One region of the Rhizobium rosettiformans genome, then DNA from elsewhere that is predicted to be linked to it. Evidence: riboswitches for the same ligand, from Rfam matches in the RefSeq annotation. Region 1 holds a riboswitch; each other region holds the start of a gene.
The links. A riboswitch is a leader RNA that binds a small molecule or an ion and turns the genes downstream of it on or off. The one in region 1 is predicted to bind cobalamin.
Positions count from the first base shown of each region.

Region 2: it holds a riboswitch for cobalamin, as region 1 does, so the genes downstream of both, D4A92_RS11980 (aromatic ring-hydroxylating oxygenase subunit alpha) here and bluB (5,6-dimethylbenzimidazole synthase) in region 1, are expected to answer to the same signal.
Region 3: it holds a riboswitch for cobalamin, as region 1 does, so the genes downstream of both, D4A92_RS06935 (ABC transporter ATP-binding protein) here and bluB (5,6-dimethylbenzimidazole synthase) in region 1, are expected to answer to the same signal.
Region 4: it holds a riboswitch for cobalamin, as region 1 does, so the genes downstream of both, cobU (bifunctional adenosylcobinamide kinase/adenosylcobinamide-phosphate guanylyltransferase) here and bluB (5,6-dimethylbenzimidazole synthase) in region 1, are expected to answer to the same signal.

Region 1 covers NZ_CP032405.1:3,782,943-3,790,113, forward strand. The annotation lists gene D4A92_RS18555 (helix-turn-helix transcriptional regulator) at 1-707, shown strand, start outside; gene D4A92_RS18560 (acyl-homoserine-lactone synthase) at 825-1,466, shown strand; gene D4A92_RS18565 (DUF2865 domain-containing protein) at 1,596-2,651, shown strand; gene bluB (5,6-dimethylbenzimidazole synthase) at 2,608-3,345, opposite strand; cobalamin riboswitch at 3,387-3,576, opposite strand; gene D4A92_RS18575 (TolB family protein) at 3,616-4,452, opposite strand; gene D4A92_RS18580 (hypothetical protein) at 4,472-4,807, opposite strand; gene D4A92_RS18585 (NAD+ synthase) at 4,810-6,489, opposite strand; gene D4A92_RS18590 (LTA synthase family protein) at 6,672-7,171, shown strand, end outside.
Region 2 covers NZ_CP032405.1:2,491,920-2,499,090, reverse strand. The annotation lists gene minD (septum site-determining protein MinD) at 1-638, opposite strand, end outside; gene minC (septum site-determining protein MinC) at 668-1,438, opposite strand; gene D4A92_RS11995 (BA14K family protein) at 1,626-2,108, opposite strand; gene D4A92_RS11990 (BA14K family protein) at 2,316-2,735, opposite strand; gene D4A92_RS11985 (hybrid-cluster NAD(P)-dependent oxidoreductase) at 2,961-4,046, opposite strand; gene D4A92_RS11980 (aromatic ring-hydroxylating oxygenase subunit alpha) at 4,048-5,292, opposite strand; cobalamin riboswitch at 5,392-5,594, opposite strand; gene D4A92_RS11975 (DUF6656 family protein) at 5,898-6,503, shown strand; gene D4A92_RS11970 (GGDEF domain-containing protein) at 6,520-7,171, opposite strand, start outside.
Region 3 covers NZ_CP032405.1:1,470,207-1,477,377, reverse strand. The annotation lists gene D4A92_RS06950 (DeoR/GlpR family DNA-binding transcription regulator) at 1-722, opposite strand, end outside; gene D4A92_RS06945 (FecCD family ABC transporter permease) at 796-1,791, opposite strand; gene D4A92_RS06940 (ABC transporter substrate-binding protein) at 1,860-2,834, opposite strand; gene D4A92_RS06935 (ABC transporter ATP-binding protein) at 2,855-3,649, opposite strand; cobalamin riboswitch at 3,852-4,082, opposite strand; gene D4A92_RS06930 (NAD(P)/FAD-dependent oxidoreductase) at 4,206-5,489, opposite strand; gene D4A92_RS06925 (DUF4142 domain-containing protein) at 5,884-6,429, opposite strand; gene D4A92_RS06920 (sugar-binding transcriptional regulator) at 6,569-7,171, shown strand, end outside.
Region 4 covers NZ_CP032405.1:3,364,266-3,371,436, forward strand. The annotation lists gene D4A92_RS16515 (RluA family pseudouridine synthase) at 1-43, shown strand, start outside; gene D4A92_RS16520 (HAD-IA family hydrolase) at 40-693, shown strand; gene D4A92_RS16525 (ATP12 family chaperone protein) at 703-1,509, shown strand; gene D4A92_RS16530 (hypothetical protein) at 1,573-2,391, shown strand; cobalamin riboswitch at 2,458-2,831, shown strand; gene cobU (bifunctional adenosylcobinamide kinase/adenosylcobinamide-phosphate guanylyltransferase) at 3,017-3,547, shown strand; gene cobW (cobalamin biosynthesis protein CobW) at 3,551-4,627, shown strand; gene cobN (cobaltochelatase subunit CobN) at 4,631-7,171, shown strand, end outside.

The sequences.
Region 1 (7,171 bases):
GGCTCTCAGGCGCGTATTTCGATCTCTTGGAGTTGCTGGATCGGCAGGAGACGCTTGATCCCGGAGACTTCCTGGCAAGGCTTCAGAGCGCTTATCGGACGGGCCGCATCACCTATCTCGGTGGAATGATCGCAAGCGCACGCCTGCGCCCCCACAACATTCACGACAGCCACCGACGAAATTCCCTTCACCTCGCCCGCTCACTCAACCGCAGAGCGGCTTTTGAACAGATCGCCAGCCTCTTGCCAGGGCTTCAGCCTGTCGAGCTCAAGGCATGGCAGCGAAGCGCAAATCGTGACCACCGGATCGTCGGCTACCCTCTGCCGGGACGGCAGAGCTGTCTGCTGGTCGAGTTGAACGCCACTCCGGAGCGCCTGTCGGCCTGGCGCCGCGCCCATGACCGCGACATGCTGAGCCTCGGCACCTTGTTGAACGCGCGCCTGGCCAGAGCATCGACCGATGCACAGCTTGAAGCGGCCCGCGCCCGTCCTCTCACCCGCCGAGAACGCGAAACATTGGCATGGATCGCAGCCGGCAAGAGCTATTGGGAAACGGCCGTCATCCTCGGCATCTCCGAACGAACCATCCGCCATTTCATGGCCAATGCGCGCGAGAAACTCGACGTCGTCAACAATGCACAAGCTGTCGCGGAAGCCGTCTGGCGTGGCCTGATCCCACGGCTCGTGGAGCCAAATTTCCGTGATTAGGGCAAATCGCATCACGATATCATAGATTGTATTCCGCGAAGCTGGCGCCACCGCCAGTTTTAGCGCGTCCCCCTGCAACGCATGCTGCCTGTTCCGTTCTGCAAGAAGGAGCAAAGCATGATCAGGATCATCAACGGCACGCGTCGCAATCAGTTTCCCGCCGATATCGACGCGATGCACAGGTTGAGAAAGCGGGTATTCCATGACTTTTTGGGCTGGGAAGTCCAGGTGCGTGACGCCTGGGAGATCGACGACTACGACCGAGCCAACCCTCTCTATGTCCTGTCCTATGGCGACGAGGGAAGACTGCGTGGGTCATTGCGCCTCCTGCCGACGCTCGGCCCCAACATGCTCGACGACACCTTTCCCATCCTCCTCGGTGATGGACCACAAATCCGCAGCGCCGCAGTTTGGGAATCCAGTCGCTTCTGTATCGATCCGGAGATTTCCCAGGACCGGGCGAGCAACCAGGTGACGATCGCGGCGGCCGAACTGATGTGCGGGGTAGGCGAGCTGGGCCTTGCATCCGGTCTCAGTCACATCGTTACCGTCACCGACGTCTTCCTGGAGCGCATGTTCAAGCGCATGGGCTGCCCGGGCATCCGGATCGGCGAACCTCAGCGGATCGGCGTGGTCCAGGCAGTCGCGGTCTCCTGGGAGGTGTCGCAGGATCTGCTTGAGCGGATGAAGGCGGTGGCCGCCATCGACGGCAGCGTGCTCGAAGCGCCGATGACCCTGACGGCAGCGCAGGCCGCCTGACGCGAGACATGGCGGATGGCCGCTCGTGCTTCCGCCACGTCATCCGTCATTTTCATTTGGCCGTCACTCGGCTATCTTCAGATCACAAGGGTCGTCATATGCCTTGCAAACGACAACTGGGATCCGGATGTGCCGAGCAGGATAGTCAGTTCCATTGCCTTGCTGATCGCCCTCGGCAGCGCGCTGCCGAACGGGGCTGAAGCCTCGGCGCTCTGCGAGCGACTGCGCGACAGGCTGGTTCTGGTCGAACAGGGCGGACAGTCGCCTGAAATCAACAGCTATGCCAGTGCCATAGCCCAGCAGAACCTCGAACTGCGCAAGGCGCGCCAGGATCAGCGGCGGCTGCGCTGCCTGACCTCTTCCATAGTCCAGATCCGCCCGGATGGCGGCAATGACTGCAGCGATCTGGCATCAGCAATCTCCCGGATGGAGGCCAATCGCGACATCCTGGCGGCAAGACTTGCCGATCTCCGCGAGAACCGCGCAGAAGATGCGCGAGCAGCCCTGGTCACAGCACTTGAAGCGAATGGCTGCGGACCGGATCAAGCGGCTTACCCGGAGGACGCCGAACGCATCCCTTACCTCGACACGCTGACGGAACCCTATCGCCCGGACCGGGCAGCCGAAGCCGCCTATTCCGCACCGCCCCCGCAGATCAGCATGATGCCCAGCGGCAATGTGCGCACGCTGTGTGTGCGTACCTGCGATGGCGGTTTCTTCCCGATCTCGTCACAGACCTCGGCGATGAACTTCGCCCGCGATGCGGCGCAATGCCAGCAGATGTGTCCTGGCACGGAGACGGAGCTGTTTTTCCACGCGCCGGAGCGCAGCGAGACCGTGGACATGATCTCGGCAGTCAGCGGTCGCCCCTATCGCGATCTGCCCAACGCCTTCCTCTACCGCAACCGGCGCAGCGATGCGGAACCCGCCTGCGCCTGCAACCTTCAGCAATACTACCAGCGCATGACGCCACGTCCGGCCGTGCCGGACTACCAGTCCTCCGTCATCGAAGTTGCACCGAGAAAAAGAGAGGCTGCGTCGGCGACTGTACCTGCTACGGAGCGCGTACTGGATGAGGCCAGCCTCAACGTCCGCCGCGTTGGCCCTGCCTTCCTCCCTTCCGACAAGGGAACGATCGATCTCAGGAACCCGGCGACATCAGGTCCACAGCCGCTGCAGGAGTGATCGGCCGTTCCGCGATCTGCCCCCAGCTCTCCTCGAAGATCAAATCGTCGAGCGGCATTCGCTTGCGCCATCCCTTTACCTCAAGCTCCGGCGTCGCATAGAGTTCGTCGACATAGCCGAGGCAGAGGTAGCCAATGATCTGGATCCGCTCCGGAATGCCAAGGAGCGCCTTCACCTCCGATTCGTGGAAAATACTGACCCAGCCGAGCCCGACCCCTTCCGCACGGGCGGCAAGCCAGAGATTCTGGATGGCGCAGACAGTCGAGAAAGCGTCCATTCTGGGATCATGGGTCCGTCCAAGCACAACGGGCCCCGCACGATCCGGATCGCAAGTGACGCAGATGTTGAGCGGCGCCTTGCGGATGCCTTCCAGCTTCAGCGATCGATAGGCGTCGCGCTGCTCGACCGGAAACATCGCCTCCGCCTCTTCGTTCGCCCGTCGGAACGCCTGCCAGATCGCCTCGCGCTTTCGAGCAGAGCGGATCAGCAGGAAACTCCATGGCTGCATGAAGCCCACGGAGGGAGCGGCATGCGCCGCCTCAAGCAGTCGTCGTACCAGGTCGTCCGGCAGCGGATCGGAAAGGAACTGGTCGCGGACATCGCGTCGCGTGTGAATGGCCCGGTAGACGGCCTGTTTATCCTGATCGGCGAAAGGCGCCGTCCGGACGAGGAACTCGTTCGGTCTGTCGTGCATCGTAATCCCCACAATGCGCAACCACCCGCCGTCCACGCGGGAAAGGTCTATCTCGCCAGGCCGGTCTTCTGACTGGGCATCATCCAGGATGCGCGCCTTCCCGGATCGCTCCAGTGGCCGGGTTTCCCCTTGCGCATCAAGTCCGCCTCACAGCGTTGGGCACGTGCCGGATTTTCGCCGGCTTCCCGATTCTCTCACCTAACGGCAAGCACCTGACTTAGGATCAATACCGCAAGAACCAGCAGCGGGACAGACCCGAATGCGACAGGCTCAGGCCTCGACCGGGAAGTAGCGGACAAAGGCGAAAGCCGATCCGTCCGGCGCCCAGTTCGGCACATTGATCGAGCCCTGACCGCCGAAGAACTCGATGAGTGTTTCGACATTGCCGCCATCGGCATCCATCAACCGAAGCCGTACCTGCTTGTCGCGCGGATGGCCTTCGACATCGGCATCGTAGGAGAGGAAGAGCACCTTCTTCCCATCCGGAGAGGGATGCGGGAACCAGTCACCATAACCGTCTGAGGTCAGCTGCTGCAGGTCGCTGCCATCGATGCGCATGCGCCAGATCTGCATGGTGCCGGTCCGGCTGGAGTTGAAATAGATCCACTGACCATCAGGCGTATAATCGGGACCATCATTGTGCCCTTCGCCGTTCGTCAGCCGCCGCTCGGCCCCGCCCTTGGTCGAGATGGTATAGATATCGAAGGCGCCGTTGCGCTCGCCGCAATAGGCAAGCTCCTTACCGTCCGGCGACCAGCCGTGCCAGTAGGATGGCATTTTGTCGGTGACCTGGCGCGGCTCGTCGTCACCATCACCCAGCAGATAGATGCAGGACTTGCCGAAGAGCGTATGGTCGGAGAAAGCGATCGAGGCGCCATCCGGCGAGATCCCGTGATCATTGTTGAGACGCACGGCAAAACCCGTGTCGATCAGTTCCGGTTCGGGATCGTCTTCATCGAGCGGCAACGCATAAAGAAGACCATCGCCGTTGATGACCAGAAACTCGCCATCGCGCGACCAGTTGGGCGCCTCGACGAGGTCATCCGTCTGCCAGACGACCTCGCATTCTCGGGTCGTCATATCGTAGATCTCGACCGAACTGCGCATCATGGTCTCCTTGGAAGAATCAATCAGCACCTGAGCGATTTTCCATCGTCTGGCGCAGTTTGGCGAAGATCGCCCGGCCCGTCTGCTCAATGTGAGCATTGCGCCATTCGGTGTAGAAACCCCAGATCAAGCTGACGATCAGCGTGAGGAACCCGATGCCGAGCATCTTGAAGCTCCCGTCCCACAGACCGTAGCAGCCGATCGCCATCGAAGGCAGGAAGTAGGCTGCGCTTGAGAGCGTCCGGTAAACACCGCCATCCTGATTGTCATGCGCTCCGACAGCAAAGATGTAGCTGCGCTCTTCCGCCGTGAAATCAGGCAAAGCAGCCCGGGCGTCGCGGTTCTCTGTCGACACGCCTAACGATCCCGGAACCGGTTCGTGATCGGATAGCGGCGATCGCGTCCGAAATTCTTCTTGGTGATCTTCACGCCCGGTGCCGACTGCCGCCGCTTGTATTCGGCGAGATAGAGCAGATGCTCGACCCGGTGAACGGTCGCAATGTCATGGCCACGCGCGACGATCTCATCGACGCCCATCTCCTTTTCGACAAGGCATTCGAGAATGTCGTCAAGCACCGGATAGGGCGGCAGGGAATCCTGGTCGGTCTGGTTCGGGCGCAGTTCCGCAGACGGTGCCTTCGACAGGATATTGGCCGGGATCACCTCGCCTGACGGGCCAAGCGCACCCGGCGGCACGTTTTCGTTGCGCCAGGCCGAGAGCGCATAGACCTGCATCTTGTAGAGGTCCTTGATCGGATTGAAACCACCATTCATGTCGCCGTAGAGCGTGGCATAACCCACCGACATCTCGGACTTGTTGCCGGTCGTCACGACCATGGAGCCGAACTTGTTGGAGATCGCCATCAGGATCGTGCCGCGCGTCCGGCTCTGCAGGTTCTCTTCGGTAATGCCGCTCTCGGTCCCCTCGAACATGTCGGACAGCGACGAGAGAAACCCTTCGACCGGGTCCTGGATCGGCACGATATCGTAGTGGCAGCCGAGTGCCTTGGCGCAGGCTTCGGCATCGGCAAAGCTTTCCTGAGAAGTATATCGGTAAGGCAGCATGATCGTGCGAACCCGCTCCTCGCCAAGCGCGTCCACCGCGATCGCCGCACAGATGGCGGAATCGATACCACCGGAGAGCCCGAGCACGACGCTCTTGAAGCCGTTCTTGTTGACATAATCCCGGAAGCCCAGAACGCAGGCGCGGTAGTCGGCCTCTTCCTTTTCCGGAATGCGCGACATCGGCCCCTGATCGCAGCGCCAGCCATCCGCGGTCCGCTTCCAGGTCGTGACCGACAGCGTCTCCTCGAACTGGCTCATCTGGAAGGCAAGCGACTTGTCACCGTTGAAGGCAAAGCTCGCACCATCGAAAACGAGTTCGTCCTGACCGCCGAGCTGGTTGGCAAACACAAGAGGAAGGCCTGTCTCGATCACCTGGCGCAGCGCCACCTGATGACGGATATCGACCTTGCCGCGATAATAGGGCGAGCCGTTCGGCACGAGCAGGATTTCGGCGCCCGTCTCGGCAAGCGTCTCGCAGACACCGAGATCGTTCCAGATCTCCTCGCAGATCGGCACGCCAATCCGGACACCGCGGAAATTCACCGGCCCCGGCATCTCGCCTTCGGTAAACACCCGCTTCTCGTCGAATTCGCCGTAGTTCGGCAGATCGATCTTGTCGCGAAAGGCGAGGATCTTGCCACCATCGAGGATCGCGACGGAATTGTGCCGTCCCTTCTCCCCCTCACGCGGAAAGCCGACGATGACGCCCGGACCGCCATCGGCGGTGTCAGCCGCGAGCGCCTCCACGGCCTGCAGGCAGGCTTTCAGGAAGGAGGGCTTCAGGACGAGATCTTCCGGCGGATAGCCGGAAATGAAGAGCTCCGTCAGCAAGAGGAGGTCAGCCCCCTGCCCGGCCGCATCCGCCCGCGCTGCGCGAGCCTTGGCCAGATTGCCGGCGACATCGCCGACGACAGGATTGAACTGTGCCACCGCAATGCGCAGGACGTCGGAGATCTTCTTTGCTTCGCTCATGACACCGATTTAGCGGCTCGCCGGACGGTTCGCAACGCTGCTTCTTCGCGACCCCACCGGCTGGGTGCGCCAGCACGAACCCGAGCACAAACCGAAGCGCAGGAAATGACGGGAACAAAGGCTCATACGCCGCGGTTCATGTAGCATTCATGACGTTTATGTGACACCTATGCGAACCTTTCATGACACCCTCCCATGACCTGGAGTTCGACGTGGTCCAAACCAGCCCGAAATCGCGAATCGCAAATGTCGTTAGCGCCGTCGGCGTCCTGCGCGAGCGCGAAATCGGCAGCTCTTGGATCATCCAATTTGCGATTCAGCTGATAAACACCGGGCTTATTGCCGCCGCCATCGTCTTCCTGAGCGAGATTTTGGCGCGCGGCAGCATGGTCGATGTGGTTGACTACATGACTGCGTCGAACCGGCCGGGTCTGGTGGCAGTCGGCATCGTATTCCTGATACTCGCCTTTGCCGATGCGATCATCGGCAAGGCTTATCAGTCGACACTTCTCATCGCCCCGCTGGCAATCCTGCCCGCCTTTTTCTCCGGCCAGAAGCAGCTTTTCCTGTCGGATCCGCTCTTCCCCAGCGACCTTCTCTTTGGTCGCCAGATCCTGCAGCTCCTGCCGGCCATGGTCGCCGCAGAACCGATGAAGGCAGTCGCACTTGCAATTGGCGGCCT
Region 2 (7,171 bases), 1.3 Mb from region 1:
ATGCTTTCCGGAATGATGCCGAGCAGCGGGATCGACAGGATCTCGAGCACGTCATCGACCTTCAGCATGTCGCCGCGCTGGGCGCGATTGGCGTCGTAGCGCGTCAGCAGAAGATGCTTCTCCATGCGCTCGCCGCGCTCGGCCTTCAGCGTCTTGGAATCGAGCAGACCGATGATGCGGTCCGAGTCGCGTACCGAGGAGACTTCCGGATTGGTGACGACGACGGCCATGTCGGCATGGCGCATGGCAAGCGTTGCACCACGTTCGATGCCGGCCGGGCTGTCGCAGATGATCCAGTCGAAATACTTCTTCAGCTCGTTGATGACCTGCTCGACGCCTTCGGCGGTCAGGTTGTCCTTGTCGCGGGTCTGCGAGGCCGGCAGCAGGAAGAGCGTTTCCAGCCGCTTGTCGCGGATGAGAGCCTGGGGCAGCTTGGCGTCGCCCTGGATCACATTGACGAGATCGTAGACGACGCGGCGCTCGGCACCCATCACCAGATCGAGATTGCGAAGGCCTACGTCGAAATCGACGACGACGACCTTTTCATTGCGCTGTGCCAGCGCTGCACCGAGAGCGGCCGTCGAGGTGGTCTTGCCGACCCCGCCCTTGCCGGATGTCACGACTATCACCTTGCCCATGTGGTTCTCCTGTCTATCCCCGCTCAAGTTCACGTCATTCTCTCTGTCATGATTGCATCCCCCTCCAGCCAAAGCTGGACAGGATGCCCCTTCAATTCTGGATCCATATCGTCGGTCATCGCGTAGACGCCGTCGATCGCAACCAGCTCGGATTCGAACTTACGACAGAAGATCCTTGCGTCGGCATTGCCAACGCATCCGGCGAGCGCTCTGCCGCGCAGCGCACCGTAGATATGGACGGAGCCACCGGCGATCACTTCGGCACCCGACTGAACCGAACCGATGACCGTGACATCGCCCTGGGTATAGATGACCGACTGACCAGAGCGGATGGTTTCGCGCACGATCATCGACGGGGCCGAGACCGGGCTCTGCTGCACCACGACCTGGGGGGCTGCCTGCCCTGCATGCTCGCGTGCGGCCTCTTCCGTGCCGGTGGCCTTCTCCGATTCGCCCGCCTCGTTGCGTGGTACCTCGTAGTCGGCGGCCGGCTTGCCGCCCTTGAGCTGCGGCGGCATGCCGGGCTCAACCAGCGAGGGGCGGCCGCCTTCGATGCCCATGATCGAGACATTGCGCGCCGCGAGTTCGGCGATCAGTGCTTTCAATTGCGGACGGTCGATCTCGATGTCGGACACGTCGAGCACGACGGGGCGACCGAGGAAGAACCCGGCCGAGCGGGCCGCGAGATCATCGAGACGGACGAGCCAGTCGTCGAATGGCGGATCCGGCGTCAGTACGACGGCCAGGAAGGATCTACCCTTGATGCGGATGGAGCGAGGTTCGGTTAGCACTTTGGTCATCTATGTAAACAAATCGTTGACGAAAGAAGTACGGCCGATTTGGTTAACAAATGGTTAACGCGGCGAATTTGCCGTTAGGAAACAGACGGATCGGAATGTAAAAAAGCCGCCCGCGGCGAGCACCGGGGCGGCTTGATGTTAACCCTTTCCGGCTCCTTGTGGGAGCCGGAGCAGTGGGCCCTGTCGATCAATAATAGGGCGACAGGCACTGCTGACGGGGGCCGTTATACGGCTGGAAGGTGTTCGAGCGGCTATCGTAGGAGCGGTAGCGGGCATTGCACCAGTCGTAGTGGCGCGGGTTGAGACCGGCTGCGCGTGGCGCGACGGGGGCCGGACGCGGCTGGGCAATCGCGCCGCCGATGATCGCACCGGCCGCAAAGGCTGCGAGCGGATACCAGTAACCGTTGTGGTAACGGTAGCCGGCGCGGCGCTCACGATAGCCACGATGGCCATTGTAGTAGCGGGCGCGCTCGTAGCGATCGATGCGACGGTCGACACGGCGGTCATAACGACGATCGTAGCGATCTCGGTACTGAACATTGGTGGCATCTGTGGTGGACGCGATCGACGCGACCGGGCGGATGACCTGGGCCTGGGCCGGGATCATGCCTGTAATTGCCATGATGGACGCGAGTGCTGCCACGGCGGTCGTCTTCAATGCAGTCTTCATGATGCTTCTCCCTGCATGTTTATCAGGGTCGACCGAAACGGACGGTTACGCCCGGTCCTCGACCTTGAGACATAAGTTAGTGAGGCGAGCCTGAACTCAGGATTAACACCGTGTTCATGCTTCGCGTTCCGCGCGCAACGGTCCAGCGACCGTTCTCGCGCACAAGTGCCCGTCAACGGAGGGAGAGGCCAATTGTTCCCGAACGGCTCAGTAATAGGGTGACAGGCAGGTCCGGCGCGGCCCGTGATACGGCTGGAAGCTGTTGCTGCGCCAGTGATAGGAGCGGTAGCGTTCGGCGCACCAGCTGTAGTGCTTCGGGTTGATGCCCGCACTATATTGCACGACGTGGCGGCGCGGCACCGGCCTGTCGACAATCACGCCGGCTCGCATAGAGCGCGGCGAGAACCAGAGCCCGTTGCGATAGACATAGCCCGGCCGATGCAGCCGGTGCCCATGGCCACGATAGACGTGGTGGCGCGAGTAGACTGTCACGCGCTCGTAGTGACGGTAGCTGGTATGGCTTTGATAGATGCGGACTTCGATGCCGCCGGCGCGGACGTCGGTCCCGGATGTCATGACCCCGGCCAAAGCCAGGCATGCGACGGCGAAAGCAGAGACAAGCTTCATGCGTGATCCCCCTTGACCCGGAGACACCGTCGACCAGCCGGCCTTCATGGCCGAGGCCAGATCCGATCGCATGTGGCGATCGCAAGCCTCCATCAGAGGATGCTAAACCGCAAGGGCCTGCGCTGCAAGGGGTTAAGGGATGGCGAGACCCCGCAGAAAGGCAGGAGGGCGAGCCCACTCCGGACCCGCCCTCGCTTCACGGTCAATTGATGTCTTGTCCGACGCTTAGGCTTCGATCTCAATATCGCCCTTCGGCCGCGAACAGCAGGCGAGGATGTAGCCCTCGTCGATCTCGTCATCGAGGATGCCGCCATTGTGGTCCATCTCGACTTCGCCCGAGAGCTTCATGACCTTGCAGGTGCCGCAAAGGCCAGATTCGCAGGCAGCGCCGATGCGGACACCGGCGGCGCGGGCCGCCTGCAGAACCGTATGACCGGGAGCGCAGAGGCCGTCCTTGCCCGACATGGCGAAGGTGACCTTGGTGGCCTGCTCGCCATCGGCATGGTCAGCGACCACGACCAAGGGCTCGGACTTGACCGGCTGGAAGGCCTCCTCATGATACTGCTTCATGTCGAAGCCTGCCCCTTCCAGCGCCTCGCGCACGGTCGCCATGAAGGGGGCCGGACCGCAGCAGAAGACGGTACGCTCGAGGAAATCTGGGGCGAGTAGCGCGATCTTCGCCTTGTCGATGCGGCCCTTCAGGCCAGACCAGAGCTGGCCGCGCCCCAGTTGCTCAATGATGAAGCCGAGCTGGAAGTTCGGCATATCACGTGCCTTGGCCTCCAGCTCCCAGCGGAAGATGATATCGTCGGGCGAACGAGCACAGTTGAGGAAGGTGATGTCGCTGTCGGGCGCACGGTCGCTCAGATCACGGGTCATCGACATCATCGGCGTGATGCCGGAGCCGGCCGAAATGAACAGATACTTTTTGCCCGGATACTTGGCATAGGAGAAGTCGCCGAGCGGGCCGAAGGCCTTCAGCGCCATGCCGGGCTTCAGATTGTCGAGCATCCAGCGGGTGCCGATGCTCTCCTTCTGCGCCTTGACAGTCACGGCCACAGTATAGGGACGCGAGGGGCTGGAGGAGAGCGTGTAGGTGCGCATGACCGGCTCTGGCCCGACGGGGATCTCGAGCGTCACGAACTGGCCGGGCAGATAACGGAACCAGAGGCCCGGCTTGTTCGGCTTGAAGGTGAAGGTCATCACGTCGGCAGCTTCCGGCGTGACGGCGACGCATTCCAAGAGATGCTCTCGGTCGGACCAGGGGCGCATCTCATCGACATGGCGATACTGGGTGACGGCGATGTTCATCTCACGCCACCACGGACAGGCGGGCCTTGTCGCCCTGCAGGCGGCCCATCATGAAGTTGGAATACCATTCGACGAACTGCATGACGCCACCTTCGTGATCGACGGAATAGGGACCGGGCTCATAGGCCGGCGAGCGGATACCAAAGGCGTTCTCTTCAACGATCGAGCGGTCCTGGTCGTTGGTCATGTTCCAGACATGGGTCAGCTCTTCCAAGTCGTAATCGACGCCTTCGACCGCATCCTTGTTGACCAGCCAGGTGGTGGTGACGGCGGTTTCCTCCGCCGAGATCGGCAGGACGCGGAAGGAGATCGCGTGGTCGCCGAGAATGTGGTTCCAGGTCGTCGGATAGTGGAAGAGCAGCATGGTGCCGATATGGCTGATCGGCACATCGGCGGAGAGCGGCTTCTTCACGGCGCGCTTGCCGGACATGGTGTAGCTCTCGGCATCCTCTATCAGCGGCATGCGGGCGGTGCGGAACTGGCCCGACGGGTCCATGTTGAACGTGGACGGCAGGCCTGCGGCTTCGCAGCGCGCCCAGTGCTCGGAAATGAACGGATCATCGCCTGCACCCTGGACGCCGGTTGCAGTCGGGGCTTCCGGATAGGTACGGCAGAGCTCCGGATGGTTGCCGGCGCAGTGGTAGCATTCGCGGTTGTTTTCCCAGACGAGCTTCCAGTTGCCCTTTTCGATGATCGTGTTCTTGTGGGCGACCTTGGCTTCCCAGAGGCGATGCGGTCGGAGATAAGGCTCGATGGAAGCGCGGACGGGCGCGAAATCGGCAGGCTCATTGGCGAGGCAGACGAAGATGTAGCCGCCGACGCTTTCGCAATGCAAGGTCTTCAGGCCGAATTCGGCCTTGTCGAAAGTCTCGCCCATCTGGCGGGCGAAGACCAGCGAACCGTCAAGGTCATAGGTCCAGTTGTGATAAGGGCAGACGAGCTTCGCCGCAGCGCCCTTGTCCTTGGTGCAGACGCGGTGGCCGCGGTGGCGACAGGTGTTGTGGAAGGCCCGGATGACCTGATCCTTGCCGCGCACGATGACGACGGGATAGTCGCCGATCTGGGCGGTGAAATAGTTGCCGGCGCGCGGGATCTCGCAGTCATGGCCGATGAACAGCCAGTCGCGATACCAGATCATCTCCATGTCGAGCTTGAAATAGTCCTGGTCGATGTAGAATGGTTGCTCAAGGGAGAAACCCTCGCGGCGGTTCTTCAGCTGGCGCAGCACGTTGGCCTGCAGGTCCATGTCGTCCTCGTGTTTCAAAAATTCGGGGGAGAAGAGAGCACAGCGCCCGCCTTAAGAAGGCGGTGTGCATGGCTATCTCCGGTCGCCCTCCGCAACCTCAAATGTCCGTCTGCCGAGGCTGGTTTCCGGGCTCAGGAGTGGTCCATTTGCGGACCGCGTCGGCGCCTTCCCAGGGTTGCCCCCAGTGGCCTTGTGCCAAAACGCATTCTCCACCACCGTTGCGGGGGCAGCGCCGGATTTTGACCGGCTTCCCGATTTCCCACCCTCCCTAGCAGGGCAGCACCTCGAGCTTGCCTGCATCTAATCACAGGGCGCAGGGCTGCGCTGCATTGCGGAACGACACGGCCCAAATCGTTTGCGACATCGCACAGATGGCGATCTAGGGGAGAGATTTCGGGAATTTCCCATTGTTTTCCGAAGGGTGTGGCGGCGGCATCTTTCCGGCCGCTGAAATCATGGCGCAAACGGGCGATTCAAGGCCATTCTCCGGAATTGCACTGCGGCAAGCCTCGCGAAATCTCGCCGATGTAGAATACCATCAAATCATGATTAACCATGCTGCGTTAAGCTCAAGCAATCAGTCCGGGTACCGTCAGAGCGTCAAGATGCAGAAACTCAGATACTACGCGGCTCCGAAAGCGGAAACGAAGCCGCCGTCGCCATCCAAGGCCGTCCATACCGAATTCCTTCGAACCGGACGGATTTCGCGCAGCCGCGAGGATTGGCTGCCGGACGAACGCCGGTATCTGACCTACGAGGAAGTGGCTGCGCGTACCGGGCGCCGGCTCGAGCGGGCCGCCGAGACGACGCATGAGCGGATCAACGCCTTCCATCGCTCGATCAAGTTTCCCAAGGTCATTTTCCACCGCACGCTAAACAACAGCCCGCATCTGGGCTACTGTCACGTGACGGCGGCGCGCACGAACTTCGCGCAGTATGCCGATGTCAAATGGGCCTTCTACATCGCCAACTTCTTTGCCGAACTCGGTGGCGAAGAGGTGTTCTTCGAGCAGATCAAGCAGAATTACGGACGAATGTATTTCGCCGTGGCGATCAAGCCGGAAGCAGAGGCCAAGTCGATGACCATCGACCGTTCAGTCCGCGACAACGGGCTGCTGTTCCAGACCGTGGATCCGAAAGAGGCGCTGCGAAACGTGCTGATGCTCGGCGCACGAGACGCCGAGCTCAGGAAGATCATCGCAAAACTTTGAAAGTGGACTTCGACGCTCAGGCGCCGAAACCGCCGACCGGCTTCTTCTTGTAGAGCAGCCAATCCTTCGAGACATAATCGCTTGCACCGTAGATCGTCACGGTATCGCCGCCGGCTGCCTTGGATGTGGCGAGCGCCTTTTCGGCGAAGTTGGTGAAGTCGAAGGCGTTCGGGGCCTGTTCGGAATAGCAGATGCCAAAGGACATGCCGAGTTGGCCCATGCGCGCACCCGTCGACGAGCCGACGAAATTGGTGGCCTTGAGCTTGGCGCGGACGAGTTCGACGACGCGGCTGATCTCTTCCTGGTCGGACGTGTAGAGCAGCAGACCAAAGCGGCCTGCATCGAAGCGGCAGGCGAGATCGCCACCGCCGGAGACGGCTTCCAGCACCTTGGCGACCTGCATCAGGAACCGCTCGGCGACCGCCGGGCCCATCTGCTCCTGGATTCGGGCATAGTCGTCGATCTCGCCGATCGCGACGCCGCAGAGCACCGGCATTTCCGGGTTGACGTAGATCTTGGCAACGGCCTTGTTGAAGGCGCGGCGGGAGGCAAGGCGGGTAACCGGATCGACGAACTTCGCGGCTTCGGCCTCTTCGGCCTCGCGCTGGAGGTCGGCGAGCGATGCCGTCTTGTCGACCACCGCGCGCACGACATTGCTGTTCTGGTGG
Region 3 (7,171 bases), 2.1 Mb from region 1:
ATGTCGCGGATGCTGCTCGAAGGACAGTGATCGGTGATAAAGGTCTGAACCTGCGAGATATGTCCGATACGGACCGGCGCGGTGCGCTCGAATTTCGAAGCGTCGGAAACAAGGATCACATGCCGGGCATTGGCGATGATGGCCTGGGCGACTTTCACTTCGCGAAAATCGAAATCGAGCAGTGCACCATCCTCATCGATCGCGGAGACGCCGATAACAGCGAAATCCACCTTGAACTGACGGATGAAATCCACGGCTGCCTCGCCGACGATCCCGCCGTCAGAACCACGCACCACACCGCCGGCGATGACCACCTCGATCGAGGGATAGACGCGCAAGCGATTGGCAACGTTGATGTTGTTGGTGATGACCATCAATTCCCTGTGGTCAACAAGCGCTTCGCCCACAGCTTCCGTCGTGGTGCCGATGTTGATGAAGAGGGAGGAATTGTCCGGGATCAGGTTGGCTGCAGCGCGGCCGATCGCCTGCTTTTCGCCGGCCGCCATCGAACGGCGTGCTTCGTATTTGACGTTTTCGTTTCCGCTCGGAAAGACGGCACCGCCGTGGATACGGTTGAGGGCGCGTGCGTCGCACAGGTCGTTGAGGTCCTTGCGAATCGTTTGCGGTGTGACTGCGAAGCGCGCGGCGAGCTCGTCCACCAGAACGCGGCCCTGCTCCTTGGCCAGAGTCATGATCTCGGCCTGTCTCGCGGAGAACATCATGCCGCCCCCTCCCCTTATTTCGTTTTTCTTCAGTCTAGGCAAAAACGAAACAGGGGCAATAGGCAGGCTCCAACTATCGCCGTCGCAGGAGAAGAATGAAAGCAAGCCCGCCCACAAGCCCGGTAATTACCCCGATCGGGACATCCTCAGGCGCCATGATCGTGCGCGACACGATATCGGCCAGAATGAGGATGACGGCGCCGGCCAATGCCGAAAGGGGAATGACCCTGATATTGTCGCTGCCGGCGGTCAGGCGGACGAAATGCGGAACCAGAAGGCCCACAAAGCCGATGGCACCCGAAAAGGCGACCATCACACCTGTCAGCAGCGCGGTGATCACAAAGAGCTCCGCGCGGAATCGGGCGACGGGAATACCAAGCGTTGCTGCCGTTTCGTCGCCCATGGCCATGGCGTTGATTTCCCGGGCGCGAACGACAAGGAAGACGAGGCAAACTGAAAGCACCGCCACCGGATAGAGAAGATGCGACCATTGGGCGAGGCCAAGCCCTCCCAGCATCCAGAAGACCACCGTATGAGCGGCGCGTGGATCTCCGAGGAAGATCGCGAGATTGCCAAGCGAGGTCGCCACGAAAGCGATGGCCACACCGGTCAATACGAGGCGATCGGCACCTGCGCCGGTGAAGCGCGTAACAGTGACGACCGCGAGCGTCGCCATCAGGGAACCCACGAAGGCAAAGAGCGGCACCGTGACCAGGCCGAAGATCAGACCGGTATGGAGAAGCGCGATTATCGCACCGAGGGCACCGCCGGAGGAGACGCCGAGCAGATGCGGATCGGCCAGTGGATTGCGCGTCACCGCTTGCAGGACAGCCCCCACCGTTGCGAGGCCGGCACCCACGAGGCCAGCCAGGATGACGCGCGGGAAGCGAACGTCCCACACGATGCTCTCGCGACCGGGCGACCATGTCACTTCAAATGTACCGGGTGCGAGTTTGCTGGCCACGATCGACCAGACAGTGCTGACCGGAATGGGAGCCGAACCCAGGGACACGCCAGCGGTGAGGCAGAGGGCCAGCAGCACGATAGCCAGACCCATCCAGAGAAACATGCGACCGTGCATCATTCTGCCTCGAATTTCGTGCCGGGCGGGACCGGTTCGCGGTCCCGCCTTGCGGATTACATGTTGCGCGGATGGAAGGTGTTTGCGAGCCGCTCGATTGCCTGGACATTGCGCGGCCCCGGTGTTGCCTCAACATATTCCAGCACCACGAAGCGATCCTGCTTGACGGCATCGAGATTCTTGAAGGCCGGGTTTTCCTTCATGAAAGCGATCTTCTGTTCGGCCGTGACATCGCCGTAGTTGACGATGACGACGACTTCCGGATTGCGCTCGATGACCGGCTCCCAGGACACTTCCGTCCAGCTCTTTTCGACGTCTTCCATGATGTTCACGCCGCCTGCGGCTTCGATCATTGCGGTCGGAATGCCGAAGCGACCCGAGGTGAAGGGCTTCTCGGTGCCGGAATCATAGACAAAGACGCGGACCGGCTTTTCGATGCCGCCGATGCGGGTGGTGATGTCGTCCAGTTGCTTGCGGTAGCCAGCAACCAGGGCCTCGGCGCGGTCCTCGACGCCAAAGATCTTGCCGAGGTTCAGCAGGTCGACGAACATGTCGTCCATCGTCGGCTTGTTCTTCGCCATGATATGGATGCAGGACTCCGTCAGCTCGTAGACCTTGATCTTGAAGGGCTCGAGCGTTTCGGGCGTCACCTCGCCGCCAACCTTCATGCCGTAGTTCCAGCCGGCGAAGTAGAAATCGGCATCGGCGTTCAGCAGCACTTCCTTCGTCGGGTATTTCGGCGAAAGCTCCGGCAACTCCTTCACACCTTCCCGCAGCCCCTCATCCAGCGTCTTCCAACCGGAGATCCCGGTGTAACCGACCATGCGGTCCTGCAGTTTCAGGGCCAGCATCATCTCGGTCAGGTTGACGTCATTGGAGATCGCACGTGCCGGAGGGGCGTCGAACGTGACCTCGCGATCGCAGCTCTTGACCGTGACAGGATAGGCGAAGGCCGAGGAGGCGGCGAAGACCGAGGAGGCGGCGAAGACCGAGGCAAAGAGCGTAGCAGACAATAGAAGACGGGAAGCCATATGGGCGGATCCTTTCAAAATCAGGTCAAGGCAAGGGAAAAGGAAAAACGATGGGATCGAGCGCCCTCCGCCTGTTGACGGGCGGCGAGGACACCGAAGGTTCCGGACAGGGCCTGTTCGGTCAAAACAGCTTCCGGTGGGCCGAACGCATTCATCCGGCCGCCATGCATCAGGGCAATATGCGTTGCAAACTCGGCGGCGAGGTTAATGTCGTGCAGGGTCGTGATGATCGTCAGGTTCAAAGCGCCGAGCAGATCGAGGATCTCGAGCTGGTGGCGGATATCCAGATGGTTGGTCGGCTCGTCGAGTATGAGGATTTCAGGCTTCTGCGCCAGCGCACGTGCCACCAGGACACGCTGCTTCTCACCTCCCGACAAGGTCGAGAACTGCCGGTTCGCCAGCCGCAGCAGATCGAGATGATCGAGCGCGTGCTCTGCTTCGGCTCGGTCTTCTTCGCTCCAGCCCGCAAGGCCTTCGCGCCAGGGAACGCGCCCCATCATCACCACGTCGCGGACGGTGAACGGGAAGTCGCCCGGCATTTCCTGCAGAACGACCGCCACCCGACGGGCAAGCTGGCGGGCACTCATCTGCCAGATATCCTGACCGTCGACCTCGACGCGCCCCTCCAGCGGGCTAACACCGCGATAGAGGCAGCGCAGAAGCGTGGTCTTGCCAGCCCCGTTCGGCCCGACGATTGCCAGCCGGTCGCCGGCATCGAGGGAGAAGGAAACGCCTCGGACCAAAAACTGGGATGACTTCGGCCCCCAACCGATATCGGTGACCCGGATCGGGCAGCCCTTGCTGGTACAGCTCATGGGCGGACCTCATCGAACGACGAAACGCCGAGCGTTACGCCATGGCCAAGGCCGATCGCCCGTCCCTGCGCGTCATGATCTGGAAGGTAATGCATGCCGTTCCTCCGCAGGATTTCTCCGGAGGCAAAATGGCGTGTGGTCGGCGCGCCAGGAGGCGCGGCGCAAAAGCCAGTTCGTATCCATCGGAACACCCCGTCCGCTTCGTTCTCTTCACTTGACGGCAGGTCTCCTGGCTCACGGATATGCGCTCTCCATTTGCCTTCCCACGGTGACCCGCAGTGGCCCGGCGCTTTCACGCCGCGAGAATGGACAGCAATCCGCTTACAGTTGCGGGGGCAGCCACGGTCTTGGTCCCTATTGGGTCGTCCTCACCGTGTTCCCTATTAATCCCCTCGGAGTCATCCGGCGGGGAACCGTCACTGCTTGCATAGGACCTGCAGCCCCTGGCGGTCAAGCCTCGATCTTCTTGGTTATGTAATATCGTAACGTCTATAGATCTCAGATTGGGTTGTCTACTGTGAAACAGCGTCTACCCTCAGCTCGTCAATGAAAGCCGCTATTTGTCAGGGGCGATGAAGTTTTCGTCGATCAGGCGCGCGCCTCTCTGGCGGGTGGTGTAACGCCAGATCCACTGAACGCTCACAAGCAGGCGTTTCTCGAAATTGACCAGCAGATAGACATGGACGATCGCCCAGAGCAGCCAGGCAAAGCGGCCTTTGAGCTGCCAGGTACCGAAGTCGAAAATGGCTGCGTTTCTGCCGATGACCGCCGTATTGCCGCGGTTGTGGAAGCGGAAGTTCGGCACTGCCGCACCCTTTAGGAGGCTGGCTTTGAGCGCTTTGCCGAGGAACGTGCCCTGTTGTTTGGCCACCTGAGCGAGGGCGGGCAATGCTTCGCCATCTTCGTCCAAAGCCAGCGCGGTATCGCCAATGGCATAGACTCCCTCTAAGCCATCCACCGAGAGGTCCCGCGCCACCGGTAGGCGCCCGCCCGGGCCCGGCGAGATGCCAAGCCAGTCAGCGGCCGGTGATGCCTTCACGCCGGCTCCCCAGACGATGCAGCTCGCCGGCAGGAATCTGTCCTTCACCTGCACGCCCTCGGCGGTCACGTCTTCGACGGGCGTGTTCAGCCGGATATCCACGCCGATGTTCCGGAGGTAGTCGGCCGCGTAATCCGAGAGGTTCTCGGGGAAGGTTGCCAGAATACGCGGACCGGCCTCAACGAGTACGACATGATGCTGCTCCGGTCGCAGGCTGCGGAAGTCGCGCTCGATCATGAAGCGACCGAGTTCTGAAATGGCGCCGGCCATCTCGACGCCGGTCGGGCCACCACCGATGACCACGCTGGTCAAGAGGCGGCGCTGCTCTGCCTCGTCCTGGCTTCGCTCGGCCTGTTCGAAGGCGAGGAGGAGGCGGTGACGGATCTGCCGGGCTTCGTGGATCGATTTCAGCCCCGGCGCATGTTTCTGCCAGTCCTCATTACCGAAATAGTTGTATTTTGAACCCGTCGCGAGGACGAGGCGATCGTAGGGAATTGCCGCCCCATCGGCGAGGGAGACCGTCCGGGCGGTCGGATCGATCGACACCACCTCTCCCATCAGCACATGAATGTTATCCGACCGTCCCAATGTGCGGCGAATCGGCTCCGAGATATCCGCAGGCGAAAGCGCCGCGGTTGCGACCTGATAGAGCAATGGTTGAAACAGATTGTGATTGCGCCGGTCGATCACCGTCACATCGACCTCGGTATCGGCCAGAGCCTTTGCGCAGGCGAGACCTCCGAAACCTGCGCCGACGATCACGACGCGTGGCCGGCTCCCGACATTGGATAGTTCTTCCATCATCACCTCACTGTCTGCTCGCATTGTTCCGGGACAACCGGAAGGCGTCAAGAAATGTTCCGGGGGAACGGCTCGGAGGCGGGACGGTTGGTCAAGGGCAGTCGGTCGATGGAAGGAACACTTCGTCTCCCAGTCCATGCGGCGCTTAGGCGAAACAGCTGGTCACGAGAATTGCAGGGCAAATATTTCTTTGTTCCAGCGTTGGAACAAAGCTTCGCCTTACCGGTTCATGAGAGAGATCATTGTTCCCTCCCCCGAACCTCCCCCGGCCGCCCCAAGGGCGCCTACCTGAACCCCGCTTCGGCGGGGTTCTTTTTCGTGAGTACCGGCTTACTGTTGCATACCGTACCGAGGGATATCCTTGTTGTCTTCGTTGTTGCTGCGCTAAAGACCTTCAAGGATTGGTTTGTGATTGTGCTCTCACCTTGTGCATCCGGACGAGCGGGTAATTGGCAATCGCGTAGGTTTTCAGGCTTCCGGCCGGTCCATGATCGGCATAGGCGCCCAGCAGCCTGATCGCCTGATCATGAGCCTTCATCTGGGAGGACATGTAGGCCGCGTCGAACTGGCTCTGCTCTGCCTGTTCCAGCGCGGTGAGCGTTTGCTTCTGTTCCATCGACAGTTCCATGACCATCGCGATTGAATCGGCCTCGGCGGCGTCGGTCAACTGTCCCTGCGCACGCTTGTAGTCGTCCAGCATGGTACGGGCGAAAGCCGTTACCTGCTCGTCCTCGCTACGCTTCAGAGCAAGTTCTGCAGACAGTATTTCGAACTCATTGGTCGCGGCAGCCTGCTTTACGAACTCAGCCGGACCCAATGCCTTGGTTTCGGCCGAAGCCTCTGGAGTCGGTAATTGCTGGATTGGCGCTGTCTGCTGAGCCATCGCCGTGGCGCCAAGGCAGAGGGCAGTTGCGGCTGCGAGCGAAATGGAGCGTATCATGATGGTTCTCCTTGAATAACGGGTTGTTGGTTCAACCCGCCAGTCCTCGAACCGTTCCAATAGAGGGACGAGCGCAGAACCCGGATTTGACACGAGGGGGCAAAATTGGCAGCAGTGTTCCAGACGGAGAGGAGACTGCATGGCACGGCGTGGCGAGGGGCAGACGAGACTGGACGATGCGGCGCGGGCCGGATGGCTCTACTATGTCGCCGGCAAAACCCAGGACGAGATCGCGGCTGCCATGGGCATATCTCGGCAGAGCGCCCAGCGCCTCGTTTCCCTGTCGGTCGCAGAAAAGCTGATCAAGGTGCGGCTCGATCATCCCATCGCGGCATGTCTGGAGCTTGCCGAAGCTGTGAAGCACAAATTCGACCTGAAGGCGGTGGAGATCGTTCCCACCGATCCGGGATCCGAGTCCGCGACAGTGGGAGTGGCGGAAGCCGGCGCAGCGCAGCTGGAGCGCTGGCTGAAGCAGTCCGAGCCGCTGATCATTGCGATGGGAACGGGTCGAACGCTCCGCTCGATGATCGATCAGTTGTCTCCGATGGAATGTCCGCAGCACAAGATCGTCTCGCTTACGGGCAATATCAGCCCTGACGGATCGGCTGCCTATTTCAACGTCATCTTCTCCATGGCCGATGCGGTCAAGGCACCGCACTTCCCAATGCCGCTGCCGGTCATAGTCTCTTCTCCAGCCGAGCGGCAATTGCTGCATGACCAGCCTCTGGTCGCGCCGACAATC
Region 4 (7,171 bases), 420 kb from region 1:
GCTCGGTCTCGACCAGCGCGATGGTGACAGGGACGGCGAATGAAGCTTGTTCTGTTCGATTGCGACGGCACGCTGGTCGACAGCGCCGGCCTGATCCATGAAGTCATGCGCCACACCTTCACCGCCTTCGGCAAGCCGGAGCCCGCTTTGGAGACGACCAAGTCGATTATCGGCCTGACGCTCGACATCGCGATCGCCCGCATGGACGGCAAGCCGCATGCCGATGACGAAGCGGTCGCCATGGCGGCCCACTACAAGGCGATCTTTGCCGATGTCCGCCGTGACTCCGGTTTCGGCGAAACCATGTTCGATGGCATCCGCCAAGTCCTGGACGCGCTGATCGCCCGCGAGGATATCTGGCTCGGCGCCGTCACCGGCAAGTCGCGCCGCGGGCTCGAAACCATCCTTGAAGGTCATGGCCTCAAGCCCCATTTCCTCTTCTGCCGGACAGCAGACGACTGCCCGTCCAAGCCGCATCCGGCCATGGTAACGGAATGCTGTGACGAGGCAGGCATAGCGCCGCGTGAGACCATCGTCATCGGCGACGCGATCTACGACATGCAGATGGCGAAGGCCGCCGGTGCCACCGCGATCGGTGTCGCCTGGGGGTATGCCAAGGCCGACGATCTCTGGAAAGCGGGTGCCGATGCCGTGGTCGAGCGTCCGGCCGACCTTCTGGCCTATATCCACTAGGAGCTCTTGATGCGCGACGAACTCAGCCAGGACATTTTCGGGACCTTCATTCCGGAGCCCAGCCATGAGGATCCGGTGCGCCGGGCGCAGATCCAGATGAAGCGGCCGCTGCCGAAGCGCTTTTATGAGAGCGTCGGGATCGAGACCCGCGACGACGGCTTCTCCATTACGCTGGACGGAAAGTCGGTGAAGACGCCGGCGAAGAACCTCCTGACGCTGCCCACCCGTGAGGCAGCAGAACTCGTGGTCGCCGAATGGGCGGGGCAGGGCGAGTTCATCGATCCCGCGACCATGCCGATCACCAAACTCGCGAATACCGCCATCGACGCCGTTTCGAACAGTCTGGACGAAGTGTTCGACGAGATCGTCCGTTTCGCAGGCACTGATCTTCTCTGCTACCGCGCCGACGGCCCGAAAGAACTGATCGACCGTCAGTCGGCTCGCTGGGACCCACTGCTTGGCTGGATCTCGACCGCGCACGGCGCCCGCTTCATCCTCGTCGAGGGCGTGATGCATCAGGAGCAACCGAAGGAAGCCATTGCTGCTTACGCGCGCGCTCTCGAGCGTTACCGCGATACTTTCCAGATCTCCTGCCTCAACGTGGTAACCACGCTGACGGGCTCGGCTGTGCTGACCCTTGCCTTTGCCGAGGGCGCCTTCGATCTGGACGAAGTCTGGTCGCTTGCCCATCTCGACGAGGACTGGACCATCGAGCATTGGGGTTCTGATGCCGAAGCCGAAGCGCGTCGTGAGGCCCGTTACGGCGAGTTCGCATCGGCAGCGTCACTCTTCGCGACCCTTCAGGCGGCAAGTTAACTCTACACTAACCATAAATGGCGAATTCTCGGGCAGGTTCAGAATCACCTGTCCGGGGTCGTCATGTTCGCTTGCAGCCTTCGCATTGCCGTCGCCATGGGCTTCGCCCTGCTGCTCGCATCCTGCTCTGTCTTCTTCGGGCGCAGCATTGACCGTCCATTGGTCTACTACGTCCGCAACGTGACGGTCATGGCCGATGCGCGCATCCCGCTCGACCTCATCGAAAGCGTCGATCGCCGTGTCTCCGCTGCGATTGCAGCAACGCGTCCTCCTGCGGGTGCCGAGCGCGTCGTCCTGCTGGTCAAGATCGATCGCCTGGGATTTGGCGAGGGCGCCCGTCGGCGTCTCGCCCAGGCGAAGTTCACGGTAACAGCGACATCGGTCGAAACCGGGCAACCGGTCGCCCAGGGCGTATTCACCGTCAACAGCCCAACGGACGACCCGCGTTGGGCGCGTCAGGCGCTGGCGGAAGAGGTCGCAGCCCGGATCCGCTTTGCCTTCTCCCTGACCACGCCGCGTGTCCGCAAGCCCCTGCCGCAGCGAACCATTTCCACGCGGCTCGCTTCGGAACCGCCGCCGATAATTGTGCCGAACGCTCGGGCGGCATCGCCACGCGCTGCCTCGGCAGCGCCGCAGGCGGCGCCGCGTAAGCCTTCTGCTCTGACTACCCAGAATACGGCAGTTCCTCCGCCACCGCGTGAAATGGCGGCACCACCCGTGGCCGAGGTGCAGCCGCCGCAGCCCGCAGCCCCCGCACAACCTGCGCGTCGCGCCGCCGACATCGGCAAGGGTACGCCGGTCGAACAGGGAGCCGTGGGTACCATTCGCCTGCGGCCGGATTGCGACCCAGCCGTCACGCCGGACTGCTCCGCAAGCCCTTGATCGACCCTCGTGCGCAATGACGCAGCTCTCCGCCGCAGCTGTGATTGACTCGGCTTCGACCTCGGCCTAATCCTCGTGCTGGATGGTTTCCGAACGGCAGAGATGTTGTCCGGAGAGCAAAAGGGAATGCGAAGGCGTGGACCCCAACCGGGCACGCCGAACGCAGCCGACCCCGCGACTGTATTGCAGCGAGGGTTCTCCATCCGCTCTGCCGTTTCAAGTGGCAACAGGTCGCAGGGTGCGGCCGGCCGCTGAAAAACGGCAGGACGGAAAAGCCACTGGGGTGGCAACACGATCAGCCGGGGCAGGACGCCTCTTATTCTACGAATCGTCCGCTCTTTCGTGTTGCTAGCTAACCCTGGGAAGGCGAGGAGAACCCGACGGTCCTTTAAAGACCACGACCTGCGAGCCAGGAGACCTGCCATCCACGGGCATGGTGCCCACACTGGGGAGGTCTCCCCGTTGCCAGCACGGAGGTTGTCGTGGCGACACATTGTTTCGACGGGTCCTTGCGGTCCCGTGGATGTCCGTCCGTATCTGCGGGCAGGGCATCTCCTGATATTTCGTGCATGTTTGATGCATGCGCAGCAGGGCATCTGCGCGCGGTTGGGGGCCATGGCACTCCATGACCGCATCCCAATCCCGATCCATCCTGGTTCTCGGTGGCGCACGCTCGGGCAAGTCACGCTTTGCCGAGGGATTAGCGCGCGATACGCGCTTCGACAGGTTTTACCTCGCCACTGGCCGTGCCTGGGACGACGAGATGCGCGCCCGCATCGAGAGCCACAAGGCCGACCGAGCCAATGACGGCTGGACGACGCATGAGGAGCCGCTGGATCTCGTCGGGGTACTGAAGACGCTCGACAAGCCCGAGCGGGTGATCCTCGTCGACTGCCTGACGCTCTGGGTCACCAATCTGATGATGGAGGAAGGCCGTGACGTCGACGCAGACAGCGCGGCACTCGCCGCCAGTCTTGGGGAACTCAAGGCCACCATCATCTTCGTCTCCAATGAAGTCGGCCTCGGCATCGTGCCCGAAAACAAGATGGCCCGCGCCTTCCGCGACCATGCCGGCCGTCTCCACCAAGCCATCGCCGCAGAGGCGGCTGAAGTCTATTTTATCGCGGCGGGCTTGCCGTTGAAAATGAAGGGTTGAACCATGTTGCAGCAAAAGATCCCCGCCACCGTCATCACCGGCTTCCTCGGGGCCGGCAAGACCACCATCATCCGCAACATGCTGATGAATGCCGGCGGCAAGAAGATCGCGCTGATCATCAATGAATTCGGCGATCTCGGCGTCGATGGCGATGTGCTGAAGGGTTGCGGCGCTGACAATTGCACCGAAGACGACATCATCGAACTCACCAATGGCTGCATCTGCTGCACGGTTGCCGACGACTTCGTGCCGACCATGCAGAAGCTGCTCGACCGCGACGTGAAGCCCGACCATATCGTCATCGAGACCTCAGGTCTCGCTTTGCCGCAGCCGCTGGTCGCCGCCTTCAACTGGCCGGATATCCGCACCCGCGTCACTGTCGATGGTGTTGTTACCGTCGTCGACAGCGCGGCTGTTGCCGCCGGTCGTTTCGCCGATGACCACGATGCGGTTGCTGCCCAGCGCGCCGAGGACGACAATCTCGACCACGAAAGCCCGATCGAGGAACTGTTCGAGGACCAGCTGACCTGCGCCGACCTGATCGTCCTCAACAAGACAGATCTGCTGGATGCCGCCGGCATCGCCGCCGTACGCGCCGAGGTGACTGGCCGCACCAGCCGCAAGCCCTCGATGATCGAGGCGAAGAACGGCGAAGTGCCCTCGCTCGTGCTGCTCGGCATTGGCGCCAGCACCGAAGACGACATCGAGAACCGGAAGTCGCATCACGAGCTGGAGCACGAGGCGCTGCATGCCTCGGGCGAAGACCACGATCATCATCACGATCACGACGAATTTGAAAGCTTCGTCCTGAAGCTTGGTGCGATCAAAGACGCGTCCGATTTCATCGATCGCCTGAAGCCTGTGATCGAGAAACACGACATCCTGCGCCTCAAAGGTTTCATCGACGTGCCGGGCAAGCCGATGCGCCTCGTCATCCAGGCCGTCGGCACCCGCATCGAAACCTATTTCGACCGCCCCTGGACATCGGCTGAAAAGCGCGAAACGCGCATCGTCGTCATCGGCCTGCATGAATGGGACTTCGGTTCTGTGGTCGAGGACGTTCAGGCGGCGGCTGGCTGATCCATGCATCTCCTGCTTGCCCAGAAGGGATCGATCAGCGACGGCGACGAGGCGATCGATCTCGGCCAGACGCCAGGGGACGTGCTGTTCCTCTCGGCGGCCGATACGGAGCTGGCTGCGATCGCGGCCGCCGTGCAGGCGAGGGGCGGAGAGGCGGTTCGCTGGCGGCTCGCCAGCCTGATGACGCTCAAGCATCCGATGTCGGTCGATACCTATATCGAGCGCACGGCACGCCATGCGCGGCTGATCGTGGTCAGGGCGCTAGGTGGGGCGAGTTACTTTCACTATGCGCTGGAGGCGCTGCACGCCTCAGCCCGTCGCAGCGGCGCGGTCATCGTCGTGCTGCCGGGTGACGACAAGCCGGATGAGGGACTTTTGCCATTCCAGGCCTGTGCGGAGGACGATCGCCAGGCTCTCTGGACCTACCTGACCGAAGGCGGGGCGGGCAATGCCTCGGCTTTCGTGTCCTATGCCGAGGCTATTCTCGACGATACCGACCGTCCGGAACCGGCGCGTCCGCTGCTGAAGGCCGGCATCTGGTGGTCGGGCAGGGGTGTGATCGGGGTTGAGGAGTGGGAGAGGCTGGCCTCTCCTTCTCCCCGTCTAGGGGGAGAAGGTGCCCGGAGGGCGGATGAGGGGCAAAGCACCGAGCAAGACCAGCCTCTCACCCTGACTCTCTCCTTGGCTGCAGGGATAGGCAAGATTGCTCCCCTCTGCTTCTACCGTGCCCTCGTCCAGAGCGGCGAAACGGCACCCGTCGAAGCCATGGTCGAAGCCTTGAAGTCTGAGGGATTGATCCCGCTTCCTGTCTTCGTCTCGAGCCTCAAGGACCAGGTCTCGGTCGATACACTGCGCGCCGTTTTCACGCGCTTTCCACCAGCAGTCGTCATCAACACCACCGGTTTCGCTGTCTCGACCCCAGGCGCGGAAAAGCCTTCGACGGTGCTCGACGAGACCGGTGCCGTGGTGCTGCAGGCGATCTTCTCCTCCTCGCCGCGCGCCACCTGGGAGAACTCGACACAGGGCCTCAGCGCCCGCGATCTGGCGATGAGCGTCGCCCTGCCGGAAGTCGACGGCCGGGTACTGACCCGCGCCGTCTCGTTCAAGTCCAAGGCGCGCTTCGACGAGCGGGTCGAGGCCAACCTGGTGAGCCACGAGCCGGATGCCGGCCGCATGCGTTTTGTCGCCGAACTCGCCGCCAACTGGGCGAAGCTTCGGTCGGCCGAGCCTGCAGACCGTCGAGTGGCGCTTGTTATGGCCAACTACCCGAACCGCGATGGCCGCCTCGGCAACGGGGTCGGACTGGATACGCCCGCCGGCACGATGGAGGTCATGCGCGCCATGCGCGACGCCGGCTACGACGTCGCTGATCTGCCCGCTGACGGCGATATGTTGATGCAGGCCTTGATGGCCGGGCCGACCAATGCGGCGAATGACGGACGCGTTATTCGCGAACGCCTTTCCGTCAGTAATTACATAAAGTTCTTCGAGGATCTTCCCAAAGAAGTTCAGGAGCGCGTCACCACGCGCTGGGGCGCGCCAGAGAGTGATCCCTTCTATCTCGACGGTGCCTTCGCGCTGCCGCTAATGCGCTTCGGCAAGCTCATGATCGGCATCCAGCCGGCGCGTGGCTACAATATCGATCCCAAGGAAAGCTATCATTCGCCGGACCTCGTGCCGCCGCATGGCTACCTCGCCTTCTACGCCTTCCTCCGGCGGGAATTCGCCGCTCAAGCGGTGATCCACATGGGCAAACACGGTAATCTCGAATGGCTACCGGGCAAGGCGTTGGCGCTGTCGGAAACCTGTTTCCCCGAGGCCGTCTTCGGCCCGTTGCCACATCTCTATCCCTTCATCGTCAACGACCCCGGCGAGGGGACCCAGGCCAAGCGCCGCAGCTCCGCCGTCATTATCGACCACCTGACGCCGCCGCTGACGCGCGCCGAGAGCTACGGCCCGCTGAAGGATCTGGAGGCACTGGTCGACGAGTATTACGAAGCCTCGGGCGGCGACCCGCGCCGTCTGGTGCTGTTAAAGAAGCAGATCCTTGAGCTGATCGCCGACATCGGCCTCGACCAGGATGCCGGCATCGCCAAGGGCGAGGCGGATGACCAGGCGCTCGAAAAGCTCGACGCCTATCTCTGCGACCTCAAGGAAATGCAGATCCGCGACGGCTTGCATATCTTCGGGCTCGCGCCAGAGGGTCGGTTGCTGACCGATCTCGTCATCGCGCTGGCCCGGGTGCCACGCGGCCAAGGCGAGGGCGGTGATGCTAGTTTGCAGCGGGCGATTGCTGGAGATTTGCTCAAGACGAAAGGCTTCGACCCCCTCGATTGCGTCATGTCCGATCCGTGGACCGGGCCACGCCCCACGATCCTGTCCTTCATCACTGACGCCCCCTGGCGCACGGCGGGTGACACCGTCGAGCGTATCGAACTCCTCGCCGCAAAGCTCGTCGCCGGTGACCTCTCTTGCCCAGATGATTGGCTGCGCACCCAAGCCGTCCTCGCCGAGATCGATACCCGCCTGAAACCCGCCGTCGTA